2 regions of the Nitrincola sp. genome follow, and region 2 is predicted to be linked to the other one. Evidence: predicted binding sites of a transcription regulator. Region 2 holds the regulator's gene; the other holds the start of a gene.
The links. The regulator FliA, encoded in region 2, starts transcription of late flagellar genes. The targets are predictions, from matches to a motif close to CTAAAGTTNNNNNNNNNNCNGCCGATA.

Region 1: the regulator FliA is predicted to act here: its motif matches at 2,504-2,530, upstream of ACN0R1_RS17260 (flagellin).

Annotation. Positions count from the first base shown of each region.
Region 1 covers NZ_JBLXDN010000034.1:671-8,596, reverse strand. The annotation lists gene flgK (flagellar hook-associated protein FlgK) at 1-498, shown strand, start outside; gene flgL (flagellar hook-associated protein FlgL) at 501-2,081, shown strand; gene ACN0R1_RS17265 (hypothetical protein) at 2,099-2,419, opposite strand; gene ACN0R1_RS17260 (flagellin) at 2,623-4,632, shown strand; gene ACN0R1_RS17255 (flagellar protein FlaG) at 4,721-5,113, shown strand; gene fliD (flagellar filament capping protein FliD) at 5,166-7,205, shown strand; gene fliS (flagellar export chaperone FliS) at 7,244-7,654, shown strand; partial or broken gene ACN0R1_RS17240 (IS3 family transposase) at 7,826-7,926, opposite strand, start outside.
Region 2 covers NZ_JBLXDN010000016.1:2,424-10,349, reverse strand. The annotation lists gene flhA (flagellar biosynthesis protein FlhA) at 1-1,683, shown strand, start outside; gene flhF (flagellar biosynthesis protein FlhF) at 1,725-3,167, shown strand; gene ACN0R1_RS12725 (MinD/ParA family protein) at 3,174-3,989, shown strand; gene ACN0R1_RS12720 (RNA polymerase sigma factor FliA) at 4,014-4,724, shown strand; gene cheY (chemotaxis response regulator CheY) at 4,824-5,195, shown strand; gene ACN0R1_RS12710 (protein phosphatase CheZ) at 5,219-6,013, shown strand; gene ACN0R1_RS12705 (chemotaxis protein CheW) at 6,027-7,926, shown strand, end outside.

The DNA of each region.
Region 1 (7,926 bases), on a different contig from region 2:
GATGTCCCTACTTTCACGGTGTACGACATGAGTGATCCTGATAATCCGGTGGTCTTCGATGATATGGAAAATCTTGTCTATACAGAAGGCGAGCCTATCGTACTGGAAGACTATCAGATCACTTTGGATAACCAGCCCAATGCGGGGGATCGGTTTACTATTGAGCGAAACACTGATGGTTATTCGGATAATACCAATGCATTGGCAATGTCTGATTTCCAGAACAAGCCTTTGGTCAATGGCTTTAGTTATCAGGATACCTATGGTCAGTTGCTGGCCCAGGTTGGGACTCAGGCCAGTACCTCCGAAATTGCGTACGCGTCCAGCAAAGCGGTGCTTACGTCCAGTGAAAATGCCCTGCAAAGTGTTGCCGGTGTTAACCTGGATGAAGAAGCAGCCAACCTGGTCAAGTTCCAGCAGGCATATTCTGCGTCTGCACAGCTGATCTCCACCTTCCAAACCATTTTTGACAGCCTCATCAGCGCTGTAAGGAGATAATAATGCGTATCTCTACCGGCCAAATCTTTACTAATGCCAGTAACAGCATGATGGATAACCAGACATCGCTGCTGGATATTCAAGACAAAATGTCCAGTGGTAAGCAGTTCACCCGTCTGGCGGATGATCCCGTTGGGGCGAGCCAGGTTGTGAGTTTGAAACGTGAGCTCGCCCAGTTGGAAATGTTCAATACCAACATTGATGCTTCCCGTCGTCGTTTGGAGCTGGAAGAAACGACGCTGGGCGACCTGAATACAGCACAGGATCGCATGCGAGAGCTGGTTGTTTACGCCGCTAATGGAGTACTGAGCGATGCTGATAGGGCCATCATCGCGACTGAACTTGAAGAGCTGGTGGAATATTCTGCGGGTCTGATGAATACCCGTGATGCCAAGGGTGAGTACCTGTTTTCAGGCTCTCAGGGCAATATTCAAACCTATGCGCAAACGGGTAGCCGGTATACCTATCAGGGCGATGCCTCCAACCGTGATATTCAGGTATCCAGTGCTCTGTATGTTCAATCAACGGATAACGGTCGCTATCTGTTTGAGTCGATTACAGATGAGCCAACCCTTAAAGCAACGGGAGCTCTGAGAAGTGCGTTGGGCGAAGAGTCGGTGAATGTAACTGATGTTGATGCCTTTGAAGCCTTTATGCGCACAGCCGGTGATTTATCGGTTGAAGTCGACCAGTATGTTGATGGTGGAGGCACTACCGTCAGCACTTATACCTTGAGAGACAGTACCGGTAAGGTCGTGCTGGATACTAATGATAATCCGCTTCAGGGTATCGCCTTTACTAATGGCAATGTACCGGGTATCGAACTCCCGGGTGCAACCGTTAGTCTTGATCTTGCGGAGCCTATCGCGCCAGCACCCTCCTCATTAGGTGTGTATGGTCCAGATTCCGCTATGCTCGATGTGGCGAATGTATCGTCTGAGTCTGATTTCCTTGAACTTATGCGAGAAACGTCTGGTGATATTTCGATAGGGGCTTCTTTTGATGAAGGCTCAGGGCAATACACTTACGAAGTAACGGATCAGGCCGGTAATGTTCTGGCAACAGCCACAGGTGCGGCTAATCAGACTGTAAACCTGGGTGGCCCGCCTGCGGTAAGTTTCGATCTTGATATGTCATCGGTCACATCAACGGCAGCAGCTGCCTTTGCCGTTGATACGCCCGCAACGTCTGAACTCAAACTGCAGTTTGAGCAACCGCCAACCAATATATTGAACGCGGTGATGGAAACCGTTGAGTTGATGCGTGAGCCGGTGGAAGGAACTACCACGGCTAAAACGGAACTGAATGATCGTTTTGCATTAATGCTGGATCAACTGAATCAGTCGCAGGAACGTCTGTCCGAGGCAACCTCTACCCTGGGGGCGCGTATTAACAAGTTGGATAAGGCTGAGCTGAGCAACACGGACTTCCAGCTCATGACCGAAAGTACCCTGTCTGCGGTTCAGGATCTGGATTACGCAGCGGCATCGACGGAGCTGGCCAAGCGCAAGCTATCGCTCGAAGCGACCTATGCCAGTTTTACCCAAATAAAGGACCTGAGCTTGTTTAACTACATTCGATAAGGTCTTAGGCAGAACTGTTACCTAAAGCGGTCGTAGGCCTTGCGCGCCTTATCGGCCGCTTTCAGTTTCTGGAAGGCTTCGCCTGCCTCATCCTTCTTCAACTCAAGTAGCTGCATGGCCCGCTGTTCCAGTTCCTGAGCTTCATTTAACAGGCTGCGACAGCCTACCAGTACATCTCTGGGGTAAGGGCACCGGCTTTCGTGGTCGAGTTCAGACACCAGCTCTTCCCTGTGCCGTTGCAGGGGCTCAATCGCTTCAAGTTCCCCTTGCTCGCATAGCTCCAAAAGAGCTTTGGTCGCCTGCAGTAGCTCAAGCGACAATGCCATTATCTTGTCCATCAATTTTCCTCGTATTTTGTCTAATGCTGAGTCTGACGCGGCCGATATAAGTATTCAAGGACAGCAAGGGCGTAGAAAAAAGATTTAAAGCTTCTGTCGCCCAAGCCGATACATTGAGTACACGGCGTTAAACGCCTCCCGATTTTAAGACTTATTGCATACAGCCGGCCCAAACAGCGGTCGCTATCTGAGGAGATACACTCATGGCAATGGTAATTAACTCCAATATCATGTCGCTGAACGCCCAGAATCAGCTGACCAAAACAAACAACGATCTGAACACCGCAATGGAGCGTTTGACCAGCGGTAAGCGTATCAACTCCGCAGCAGATGACGCTGCAGGTCTGGCAATTTCCAACCGAATGACCTCTCAGGTACGTGGTTTGGATCAGGCTGTACGTAACGCTAACGACGGTATCTCCCTGATTCAGACTGCCGAGGGCGCCCTGGAAGAGTCCACTAACATTCTGCAGCGTATGCGCGAACTGTCTATCCAGTCTGCGAACGGTACCTACTCTGAAGGTAACCGCTCTACACTGAATGCTGAGGTTGCTCAGCTGAAAGAAGAGCTGAACCGTATTTCTGAAACCACTGCTTTTAACGGTCAGAAAATCTTGGATGGCTCTCTGGGCAAGGTTGATCTGCAGGTAGGTTCTGAAGCTAACGAAACGATCGGCTTTGAAATACAGGCGATGGATGCTAAAACTCTGGGTCTTGGTTCAACCAGTGTTGATCAGCTTGGCGGTGAAAACAGCCTCGTAGCTGATACGACTGCATTGGGTAACAACGACATCATGATCAACGGTCAGTCTATTTTGGCAGTAGGTGAAACTTGGACTGGTGGTACAGATGACATGGATGAGTTGATTGACAAAATCAATACCAATGTCAACGGTGTAACCGCAAGCACCGTAGTTAGCACTACCGGCGACGCCGTTGGTGATGGTATTTTGGCAGAGGGCGAAAGCTTTACAGTTGCTATTACTAAGCTGGATGGCACAGCTACGTCAATTGAAGTCACTGATACAGAAAATCTTGAAGAGCTTACAGATAAATTGAATGCTGAAGGCGGTGGTCTGATTTCTGCAACGATTGGTGATGATGGCAAACTCAGTATTAGTGCGGAGAATATTGAATCGTTCACGATTACAGATGGTGCTGATGCGGGTGGCACAATCGCTGGTGCTTCTACAGCATCCATTGCTTTGACTTCTGATAATGGTGATGAAATCACAGTTGAGCGTGGTGCCAATGGTACTTTGACTGATCTTGAGCAATTCGGCTTCCGCGAGAGCAATGAGGCCGGTGTAATTGAAGGTGATGCTGTCGATGCGAATGAATTTGCAGTGGGTGATCTTAAGATCAATGGTGTCTCAGTTGGTGCTAGCGACAGCGGTGGCCTGACAGATAAAATTGATGCGATTAATGCGGTTAGTGACGACACAGGTGTAACTGCTACTGCATTCACTTCTACTGAAATTGACTTTTCATCTGTAGATACCTCTTCTCTTACTGGTGGTAACATCGCTATTAATGGTGTCGATGTTGCAGTGACAGCAGGTACCTTGGAAGAAATAGCTGCTGAGATCAATGCTGAAACAGATAACACTGGTGTCACTGCGACTGTTTTGGGACAGCGCTTAGTGTTTGAAGGTGATGTGGCTTCAATTTCCTTCGGCAATGAATCCGGTGGTGATGGCCCCGAAGTCGCTCTGACAGATGGTACTAACGTTGCCCAATTTGGTGGTGCGGATATTGATAACACCGCAACTCAGGCAGGCGGTATCAAACTGGCATCAGAGAATGGTGGACCTATCAGCGTCGAGCATAAGGACGCAGCGGCTGAGGCTAAAACTGGTTTGCTGGATGCGAATACAGTCAGTGGTGGTAGTTATGGCGCTGCAGTGAACAGCATCGATATTTCTACTGTGAACGGTGCCCAGAAAGCAATTGGTATCATCGACAACGCTCTGGAAACCATCAACTCAACTCGTGGTGACTTGGGTGCGGTGAACAACCGTCTGGACTTCACCATTAACAACCTGTCCAGCATCTCTGAAAACGTGTCAGCGGCACGTTCTCGAATCGAAGATGCTGACTTCGCCAAGGAATCTGCAGCGCTGTCTCGCTCTCAGGTTCTGCAGCAGGCAGGTACTTCCATGCTGGCCCAGGCCAACGCAGCTCCTCAGCAGGTTCTGTCACTGCTGCAGTAAGCGATTAAAGAAGGCTAGAATACAGAATAGTCTTCTGATTACTGGGTCGCCCCGCCGGGGCGGCCCTTTTGAATGAGAGGTAAGGGTAATGAGTATCGAAACCTCTGGCATGTCCAACGCCCAAACCGTAGCAGTCAATACGGCGTCTTCCCGACAGCAGTCTGGACCTTCATCGGCGGGCATGGAGCCAGTCAGCACCGTTAATAACAGCACCTCCGCAGTCCAGCAGACCAATGGTCCTGAACAGACCGAGTTGTCGATGGAAAAACTACAGGATGCTGTCGAGAAGATGAATGAGCTGATGCAAAATGGTCGTCGCTCGTTGAACTTTTCAGTCGATGATTCAACCGAAAAGGTCGTAATCAAGGTAATGGATCTGGATACCGATGAAGTGGTAAGACAGATTCCCACCGAGGAAACGCTTAAATTTGCCGAATACCTTGAAGGTATGGTCGGTCTTATCTTTGATGAAACCGTCTGAATCGGCTTACCCATTCTGATAAGCTACTCGCAGGCATTATCAGGGAGGTTTTATGTCCAGTATCATTTCATCCCTGGGCGGTGGCTCAGGCATCGACACCCAGAATCTGGTTTCTCAGCTGACTGAAATTGAGCGCGCGCCTCGTGAGCAGCGCCTAGATGATCGTCAGGCGAAACTTGAAGCTCAGATTTCGGCCTATGGCACACTGAAAAGTGCGCTGTCAGAATTCCAGGGCCTTCTGTCTCCCTTGGGGACTTCTGACACCTTCAATGCTCGCTCAGTCGCTTTCCCTGATACCGATGTGATAACACCCAATTCTCTGGATGCGGGTGCCCAAACAGGTAGTTATCAGATTGAAGTACAGAGTATCGCCAGTGCGCAAACACTGGTGATGGGCAATAGTACGGATGCTAAAACGGCTTTGGGTGCAAGCGGCGAACTGACGATTCAGTTTGGTGAATGGGCCTATGATACAGACGACCTTCCCACCGGCTTTACGGTGAATGATGGTCAGGCTGCGTTAAATATCACGGTGGAATCGACCGACTCCCTGCAATCGATCGCCGAAAAAATTAACGACAGTGATTCCGGTATTCAGGCCAGCGTGATGAACGTGGACGGCCAATATCAGTTGATGCTGACGGCACCTTCAGGTGCTGAAAATGCCATGCAGATCAGTGTTTCCGACCCCTCGCTGGCTGATTTCGAATACAACATGTCGAACCTGACGGCGTTGGAAACGCAGCAAGCCAGTGATGCTGTGTTGAAGGTGAATGGACTCACGGTACATCGTGAAACCAATACCATTGATGACGTAATCAGTGGCTTCAACTTCACCCTCAATAAGGCTTCTGTGGGAGAAAAAATCAATTTCTCCGTTGATGCTGACAAAGGTGTGGCTGAACAGGCGATTCGAGACTTTGTCGAGGCGTACAACAGCTTTGTTACGACTGCCAAAAACCTGACCGGTTATACCAAGGATGAGGAAAACAACACTGTTCGAGGTGATCTAGCTACCGATGGTACCGCTAAAGCGCTGGTCAACCGCTTGCGAGAGCTGGTAACCAGTCAGGTAGAGGGGGTCGAGTCTGGCTTTACGGCACTGACTAACCTGGGCATTCGTACAGAATTGGATGGTAGCCTGTCGATTGATGAAGATGAGTTCAGTGATGCGATCAGTGATAACTTTGACCTGGTAGGCGAGCTCTTCGCACAAAAAGCGAGTACTACCAATCCCTACGTGGATGTGGGTATGGGCTCTCGCATTAGTAATGCGGTACCTGGTAACTACGATGTTGTTATTACCCAGGACCCGGCCAAGGGCAGCATGACCGGTGCTGGTATCGGTGCCTTGTTCGATACACCCCCTCTGGATGCCGATGCTGGTGATTATAGTTTCCAAATCAGTGTGAATGGCGTTAAGTCTGATCTGATTACGCTGACAGGGACATTTGATACGGCTGAAGACATGCGCGCAGAACTTCAGTCTTTGATCAACGGTGATGAAAAGCTCAAAGCCACTAATGCTGCTTTGGATGTGGGGTTTGATGACCTGACCGGGCAGTTTAGCTTCACCTCTCGTGAGTATGGTGCAAGCTCAAAGGTTCAGCTCAGTAACCAGGGTGCTGATATGGTAAACCTTGGTCTGGATAGCGGCAGTATCACAACAACTAATGGCCGTGATGTGGCAGGTACCATTAATGGTGTTCCAGGTTTTGGCGCCGGTGAGGTGCTGTTGCCTGAACTGGGTTCTGATGCTTATGGCTTAAATCTTAGTATCCGTCCGGGTGCGGCTGCAGAAGGGGCCTTCACCCTGAATTTCTCTCATGGCTTGGGCGGTACCCTGAATAACCTGATTGATAGTTTCTTGTCCAAAACGGGCAGTATCGCTAACCGTGAAGACAATATGACGTCACAGTTGGAAGGCATCAGTGATGACCGAGAAAAACTGGATCGACGTATGGAGCAGTATGAAGCGCGCTTAAGTGCTCAGTTCCTCGCCATGGAAAAGATTGTGACCAGTATGCAAAACACTGGTGACTCTCTTGATGGTATTCTCGATCGACTGCCATTCACCGCCAAGAACAACTAAGCTACGTATCGATATCACAAGTACGAGATTTTAACCGAATGATCAACAAAGCTCTGAACCAGTACAAAAGCGTCGATCTGAACACAGCTGTAGAGGCTGCCAGCCCGCATCAGTTGATCAGTATGCTGTTTCGCGGTGCGCTGGAGGCTCTGGCAAAGGCTGCGGGCGCTATCGAGCGTAAGGACATCCAACTGCGCACACAGCAGTTGAATAAAGCAAGCGAGATCATTGTAACGCTGAAGGGAAGTCTTAACCTGGAGCAGGGCGGTGAAGTTGCTGAAAACCTGGATGGTTTGTATGACTACATGCTGCGTACTCTGATGGAAGCTAACCGCGATAACGATGGTGCCAAGGCTAAAGAAGTGAGCGAGCTGATAGTCACCATTTCTGAAGGCTGGTCGCAGATTCCTGCTGAAGAACATCAGACGACTTCTTACAAAGAAGACTGATAGACACATTCTCACATTGATATTCAAACCGGGCTAAGGCCCGGTTTTGCGTTTATGACTTCCCAGTCACTTCATGATGAGCAGCGAAGAACCTGATGTGCTCGGACACTCCTCCGTCAAAGCACACAATGTGCTAAGCGCACCTATCACCTGATGACCTGCCCCCGACGTTTAATCCAACCGGCTTCTAGTAATGTTGTTGGTTGTTGAGTCTATTTCCTGCTGCCGGAACGCAGATGCGAACTCCAACTGGGTCTGGTAGCCCAGTGATG
Region 2 (7,926 bases):
GGGCGTATATCTGAGGTTAGTGCGCGGTTTACGCTGGATGCGATGCCGGGTAAACAGATGGCTATTGATGCCGATGTAAATGCCGGCTTGATCACCCAGGATGATGCACGCATACGTCGGCAAGAGGTTACCCAGGAGGCCGATTTCTATGGTGCGATGGACGGTGCGTCAAAATTTGTTCGTGGTGATGCTGTTGCAGGTATTTTGATTCTGATCATTAACCTGTTAGGCGGGCTGGGAATCGGTATCATCCAGCACGGCTTGGACTTTGACACCGCGATGCGTAACTATTCGTTGCTCACTATTGGTGATGGCCTGGTAGCGCAGCTCCCTTCTTTATTGCTCTCCACGGCGGCGGCCGTAATGGTTACTCGGGCAAACTCCTCTGAGGCGATGGGGAGTCAGGTGTTCAGCCAGATGTTTGGTTCACCCCGGGCCCTTTTTGTTGCTGCTGGCGTTATCTTTTTAATGGGTATCGTCCCTGGTATGCCGCATCTGGCATTTTTATCGCTCGCTGCAGCAGCTGGCGGTGCTGGTTGGTTGATTATTCGGCGTCAGCAGCAGTTGGCGGCTGAGTCGTCGGTGGCTGAAATGGATGCAGCCGAACCCGAGCAGTCTGAGGAGCGTCGTGATCTGGACTGGGATGATGTAATGCCGGTTGATATGGTCGGGTTAGAGGTGGGTTACCGCCTGATACCCATGGTAGATAAAATGCAGGGTGGGCAGTTGTTGAGCCGGATTAAAGGGGTGCGTAAAAAACTATCCCAGGATCTGGGCTTTTTGGTGCCTTCAGTGCATATTCGTGACAATCTGGATTTGATGCCGGGTGCCTACAGGATAACTTTGATGGGTGTTATCAGTGGTGAGGGCGATGTTTATCCTGATCGAGAGCTAGCCATCAATCCGGGGCAAGTTTTTGGAACCCTAAAAGGTGTATCGGTGAAAGATCCAGCCTTTGGTCTTGATGCGGTGTGGATAGAAAAAGGTCAAAAGGAGCATGCGCAGACTCTGGGTTATACTGTAGTGGATGCCAGTACTGTAGTTGCAACGCACTTGAATCAGATATTGCAAAGTAACGCACATGCCCTATTGGGGCATGAAGAGGTTCAGCAACTACTGGATATGCTCACCAAATCATCACCGAAGCTGGTTGAAGAACTGGTGCCGAAAAAGCTGTCGATCAGTGTGTTGCTGAAAGTGCTGCAGAACTTGTTGATGGAGCAGGTCTCTTTGAAAGATTTTCGTTCTGTCGCAGAAGCTCTGGCAGAAGCCGTAGACAGAACGCAGGACCCTTTGTCGCTGACAGCCGCTGTACGGATTGCCTTGTCCAGGCTGATCGTGCAGAGTATCAATGGTTCTGATCCGGAATTGCCAGTCATTACCCTGGATCCATCGCTGGAGCAGATGTTGCTGGGTTCGATGCAGCAAGGCGGCCCGAATGACGAGACACTGGTGCTGGAGCCTGGTATGGCTGAGCGTTTGCAAACTTCTTTAGGGCAGGCAGCACAGCAGCAGGAAATGATGGGTAAACCTTCAGTGTTGCTGGTGGCAGCACCGATTCGACCGCTGATGGCTCGGTTTGTACGCTATGGCGAGCATCAGGTGCACGTGCTGTCGTATCAGGAAATACCAGAGAATAAGCGTGTGACGATCGTGGCTACAGTCGGAGGTGGTAATGCCTAGGGGTATGCGGGCTTTTAGCAGCTGGCTAATAAGGAATTGTTATGAAAGTTAAGCGCATTTTTGCGCCGGATATGCGTCAGGCAATGCGGCGGGTCAGAGATGAGATAGGTGCGGATGCTGTCATTATCTCCAATCATCGTGTTGCCGGCGGTGTTGAGGTGGTTGCTGCACGAGAAGAGGACTACGAGTTGGCGCAGGCTGAGCTTCGGCGCAATCAGCAGCGTAATCAGCCAAAGAATCGTCCTGTCGCTCCTGTGCCCAGTAATGCGGTAGCGGATGATGCGTTAGCATCGGAACTTCGACGTGCACAGGTGCGCATATCCGAAGCTCGGCGTCGGGCCGAACAGCCTGAACCTCAAGTCAATCAGACTGTTAACCGACAAATAGATGCTGAAGACGATGAAGACCTGCGCTTTATATTACAGTCGCTGAAAACGCGGCAGGAAGAGCAGGCACGTAAAGAAATTTCAAATGAGCACAGCCAAGAGCCAGACAGTCTTTGGGGTTCAGCCACTACGATGCCGGCATCATCATCTGCCGATGAAGAATCCAATCGCTTGGTTAAAAGTATGCAGCAGGAGATACAGCAGCTCAGAACAATGATGGAGCAGCAACTGGGTCAGGGACGGCATTCGTTGGCGGCTCCAGATGTGGTGCCTGATCGTGTCGCAGAAACGCCCTTGCATGCCCGTCTGCATGCATTGGGTCTTGGTGAAAGATTGATTCGCCAGTTGACTGCCAGCATTGAGCCGGACTTGAGTGCCGAGATGGCCTGGAAAAACACCCTGGCGCGGCTGGCAGATTCAGTGCCTGTGGTTGGGGAAGAATACATTGCCCGTGGCGGTATGATTGCCTTTGTAGGTGCCACCGGTGTAGGTAAGACCACTACGATAGGGAAGTTGGCGGCGCGTTATGTGCTGCAGCATGGCAGTTCAGGCTTGGCGTTGGTGACTACGGATTGTTATCGAATTGCTGCACATGAGCAGTTGAAAACATTTGGTCGTATTCTGGATGTGCCCGTGCGTGTGGTGGATGAAAACCATAATCTCGATGAGGTGTTGTTGTCGCTACGTGGTAAGCGCCTGGTGCTAATAGATACAGCAGGTATGAATGCGGGTGATGCGGAAGGTGTGCAACAAAAGCAGATGCTGGCATCCGTATCGGTTCGTCTAAAAAAACTTCTGGTGCTGTCCTGTTCTAGTCAGCGTCAGTTGTTAGAAAAAGCCTGGGCTAATTACCAGGAGCTTGAGCTCAATGCGTGTGTGCTGACTAAGCTGGATGAGTCTGGCAGTATCGGGGATGCTTTGACGCTTGCGGTAGAACGCCGTTTACCGGTGGCCTATGTAACTGATGGACAGAAAATACCGGATGATCTGATTGTGGCTCAGCGTCAGGATTTGGTCAGCCGAGCGGTGCTTGCGGCGCAATATACAGGTTCCGAGACCGACAGTGAAACCGACAGTCAAATGTTCAGGGCGGGTTAGGAATTCATGAAGCAGGCACATCCAGTAAAAGTAATTGCCGTGACCGGTGGTAAAGGCGGGGTCGGTAAAACCAACGTCTCAGTGAATCTGTCGGCTGCGCTGAGTGAAATGGGGCGGCGTGTTGTGTTGATGGATGCGGACCTGGGACTTGCTAATGTGGATGTGTTGCTGGGGTTGCGAGTAAAAAAGAATATTACCGATGTGCTTGATGGCCGCTGCTCACTAGCTGAGGTGCTGGTTAAAGTGGATAAGAATATGTCTATCGTTCCTGCATCTTCAGGGACACAGGCTATGACGGCTTTATCAGAGCATCAGCATGCTGAACTGATTCATGCCTTTAATGATATTGCCGATATGATGGATATTCTGATCATAGATACGGCCGCTGGTATATCGGAGTCGGTGGTTAGTTTTGTTAAGGCGGCTCAAGAAGTATTAGTGGTTGTTTGTGATGAACCTACGTCAATTACCGATGCGTATGCTTTAATTAAGATGTTGAACCGTGATCATAAGATGACCCACTTTCGGATACTGGCCAATATGGTCCATTCGGAAACCGAGGGACGTAACATGTTTAATAAAATACTCACAGTTACTGACAGGTTTTTGGATGTAACGCTTCAATACGTCGGATCAATACCTTATGATGAGGCTGTTCGTAAAGCGGTGCAGAAACAAACGCCTGTTTTAAAAGCATTTTCAGGCAGTAAGGCCTCTGCAGCTTATCGGCAGTTGGCCAATAAGGTAGACAACTGGCCGGTGTTAAAAACACCACGTGGTCATTTGGAATTTTTTGTTGAGCAGTTGGTCAAGCGACATTAACTGGATACTGGAAACTTAGGCTGTATGTATAATCAGCTTCAATTTAAAACCAGTAATGAACTGCTGGAGCAATATGGTCCTTTGGTGAAGCGTATTGCTCAGCATCTGCTGGCTAGGCTGCCATCCAGTGTTGTGCTGGATGATTTGGTGCAGGCTGGTATGATCGGTTTGCTGGAAGCCGCCAGAAAGTTTGATCCTGGCAAGGGTGCAAGTTTTGAAACCTATGCTGGCATCCGCATTCGAGGATCTATCATTGATGAGGTTCGTCGAGGAGATTGGACGCCACGCTCGGTTCACCGTAATGGCCGTCGTGTCAGTGAGGCGATTCGGGTCGTAGAGCTACGTACCGGTCGGGACGCATCAGATGCTGATGTGGCTGCTGAACTGCAGATAACTGTATCGGCTTATCATGCTTTGTTGCAAGACTCGCTGGATAGTCGGCTTTTCAGTATAGATGAGCTGAGCCATGATGAAGATGACTCAGTGGGTATGCAGTTTGAAGGTGATGATCCTGGTCCGGATGAGTCTTTTCAGAGTGCATCATTTCGTCAGGCTTTAGTCGATGCTATTGGTAATTTGCCTGAGCGCGAAAAATTAGTGATGGCACTATATTATGATGAAGAGATGAATTTAAAAGAAATTGGCAGCGTTCTGGGTGTCAGTGAGTCAAGGGTTAGCCAGATTCATACTCAGGCCGCGCTGCGGTTAAAGGGGCGGTTACGTGATTGGCAGTGATTTTTGTTTGTTATCCGTGTCGGGCCTGTCTAGTATAGGTTTAGCACGCTTATCTTTTACTGTAGAAAGCCGGGGGGGCAGTGTCTTGTGAAAAAAGACATCAGGATTCTTGTTGTGGATGATTTTTCCACCATGAGACGAATAATCAAAAACTTGCTGCGAGATCTAGGCTTTACCAACGTGGAAGAGGCTGATGATGGCAAAACAGCCTTGCCTATTCTTAAGCAGGGCCGTATTGAGTTTCTGATAACTGACTGGAATATGCCGGGTATGACCGGTATTGATCTGCTCAAAGAAGTTCGTGCTGATCCAGAGCTTTCACATATACCAGTGCTTATGGTTACGGCCGAAGCCAAACGTGAACAGATCATTGCAGCCGCTCAAGCCGGCGTGAATGGTTATGTGATCAAGCCCTTTACGGCTGTCGTTCTCAAAGAAAAAATCGAAAAAATATTTGAACGTATCACCTGAAGTAGTCGGCAAGAGATGGAATAATGAAAAAAAAGATAGCCTCACTTGAATACGATGGCCTAGACGATCTGCTTGGACAGATGGCCAGAGAGTTGGTCGAGACGATTGACCGAGGAAACCTCAGTCATGCAATGGAGATAATTAACGATCTTCAGGAAGCTCGGCATCAGGTTTTCTATAATGAAGTCGGACATTTAACCCGCGGGCTTCACGAGGCTATCAAGGCTTTCTCTTCCGATATTGATGATAAAATTCCGTCGACAGATGCTGGCAGTATGACTGCAATGACGGATGCTTCTGATCGGTTGGCTTATGTTATAGAGCTGACAGATAAAAGTTCGCATGAAACCATGGATAGGGTAGATCGTTCGCTGAGTCTGGTAGATCGTCTGGATGGGCAGTCTGAGCGCTTTCGTGATTTGCTGCTGTTGGTGGGGCAGTTAGAGGGCGATTTCAAAGCACTGGACGGTGTTTATGACCGTACTTGCGATGTCAAAAATGAATCCGAAAAAACAATAGCAGAACTGCGTGCCACCTTGACTGATATTTTGGTATCCCAAAGTGTTCAGGATATTACCGGTCAACTGATTCGACGGGTAATTACCTTGATGACCCAGGTTGAATCACAGCTGGTCAAACTGATGGATATGGCGGCCAAGGTGGAGCGTCTCACCGGTATCGAAATGCCCCATGGGGATGCTTCCAATGAGGATCAGGATGCGATACGTGCACAGGGGCCACAGCTCAAAAAGAAAGAAGCCGGTGCAGTCAGTAGTCAGGATGATGTGGATGAACTGCTCTCGAGCCTTGGGTTTTGATTAGGAGATCGCTATGAGTTTGGATGTTGATCAGGAAATTCTTGAAGATTTCCTAGTAGAAGCAGGAGAGATACTTGAGCTTCTGTCAGAGCAGTTAGTCGAACTTGAACAGCGCCCTGATGATCGGGATCTGCTGAATGCGATCTTTCGCGGGTTTCATACGGTCAAGGGTGGAGCCGGCTTTTTGCAGCTTGACACTATGGTGGACTGCTGCCACAAAGCTGAAAACCTTTTCGACCTGCTGCGGAATGGTGAGCTAAGTATTTCTCCGTCACTGATGGATGCGGTGCTTCAGGCATTGGATTCGGTAAATCTGATGTTCGAGCAGGTGCGTGGTGGCAAAGAGCCAGTGGCAGCGCCACAATCTCTGCTCGATACACTGGATGCTTATACCAAGGGACAGGTGCCGGAACCGGTTGCCGCGTCACCAAAATCGACGCCCGCGGCTCCTAAGGCCAAACCCGTTACGTCAGCTAACCCCAATACCCCCAATGATGAGTTTGATCAGTTATTAGGGGATCTGGTTGGTGCTGATGCAGCTGCAACGTCATCAGATTCTGATGATTTGATCACGGAAGATGAATTTGATGCGCTGCTGGATGAGTTGCATGGTGCTGGCAAAGGGCCAGGTAAGCATGATGAGTTAACTCAAGCGGCTGCCACGAGTAGCGATGAAATCACTGAGGATGAATTTGAAGCCTTGCTGGATGAACTGCAATCAAAAGGTCAGGGTGCATTTACCGCTGCTCAGGCAAGTGCCAGTGCTGAAGTATCTAAATCTGAACCGATGGATAGCCAAGCGGTACCTGTATCAGATGAACTGGCTGTACCAGCAGAGTCACTAGCGAAACCCGTTGATTCACCTCGTGCCGTGCCAGCTCAGCAGAAGCCAGTGCAGGAAAGTAACGTCAGGGTAGATACGGCGTTGCTGGACAAGATTATGAACATGGTCGGTGAGTTGGTGTTGGTCAGAAATCGTCTGGTAAGGCTCGGTGGGGCACGCGAAGACGAAGAAATGGCCAAAGCCCTGGGAACGCTGGATATGGTAACGGCTGACCTGCAAACCTCGGTTATGAAGACGCGGATGCAGCCAGTGAAAAAAGTATTTGGTCGTTTCCCAAGGCTGATACGCGATCTGTCCCGTAGTCTGAAAAAAGAGATTCGTCTTGAGCTGCGTGGAGAAGAGACTGATCTTGATAAAAACCTGGTGGAAGCACTTGCAGACCCCTTGATTCACTTGGTCAGAAACTCAGTCGATCATGGCATTGAAGCACCAGATGTCAGGGAAAAGTTAGGCAAGCCTCGTGAAGGCAGTGTGTTGCTCTCGGCTGAGCAGGAGGGTGATCACATCCTGCTGATCATTCGTGATGATGGTGCTGGGATGGATCCGGAAAAGCTGCGTCGTCTGGCTGTGGACCGGGGCATGCTCGATACCGAGTCGGCGGCACGTTTGACAGATCAGGAGTGTTTTAACCTGATATTTCATGCCGGCTTCTCCACCAAAACCGAGATTTCAGATGTATCCGGTCGTGGTGTGGGCATGGATGTGGTCAAGACCAAGATCACCCAGTTAAATGGTACCTTGGCAATTGACTCTATCCTTGGGCAGGGTACTCAGATAGCTATTCAAGTACCGTTAACCTTGGCAATTATGCCGACCTTGATGGTTACACTGGAGGCGCAGGCTTTTGCGCTGCCGCTGGTGAATGTTAATGAAATATACAATCTGGATCTGACTAAAACTAACATTGTTGATGGGCAGCAGGTGGTCATCGTTCGTGATCAGGCTTTACCACTGTTTCATCTTAAACGCTGGATGGTGAAAGGTTGTGAAAGTGAGCCGTTGCCGGATCAGGGGCATGTGGTGATCGTTTCAGTTGGTACAACTCGCGTCGGTTTTGTTGTCGATCAGT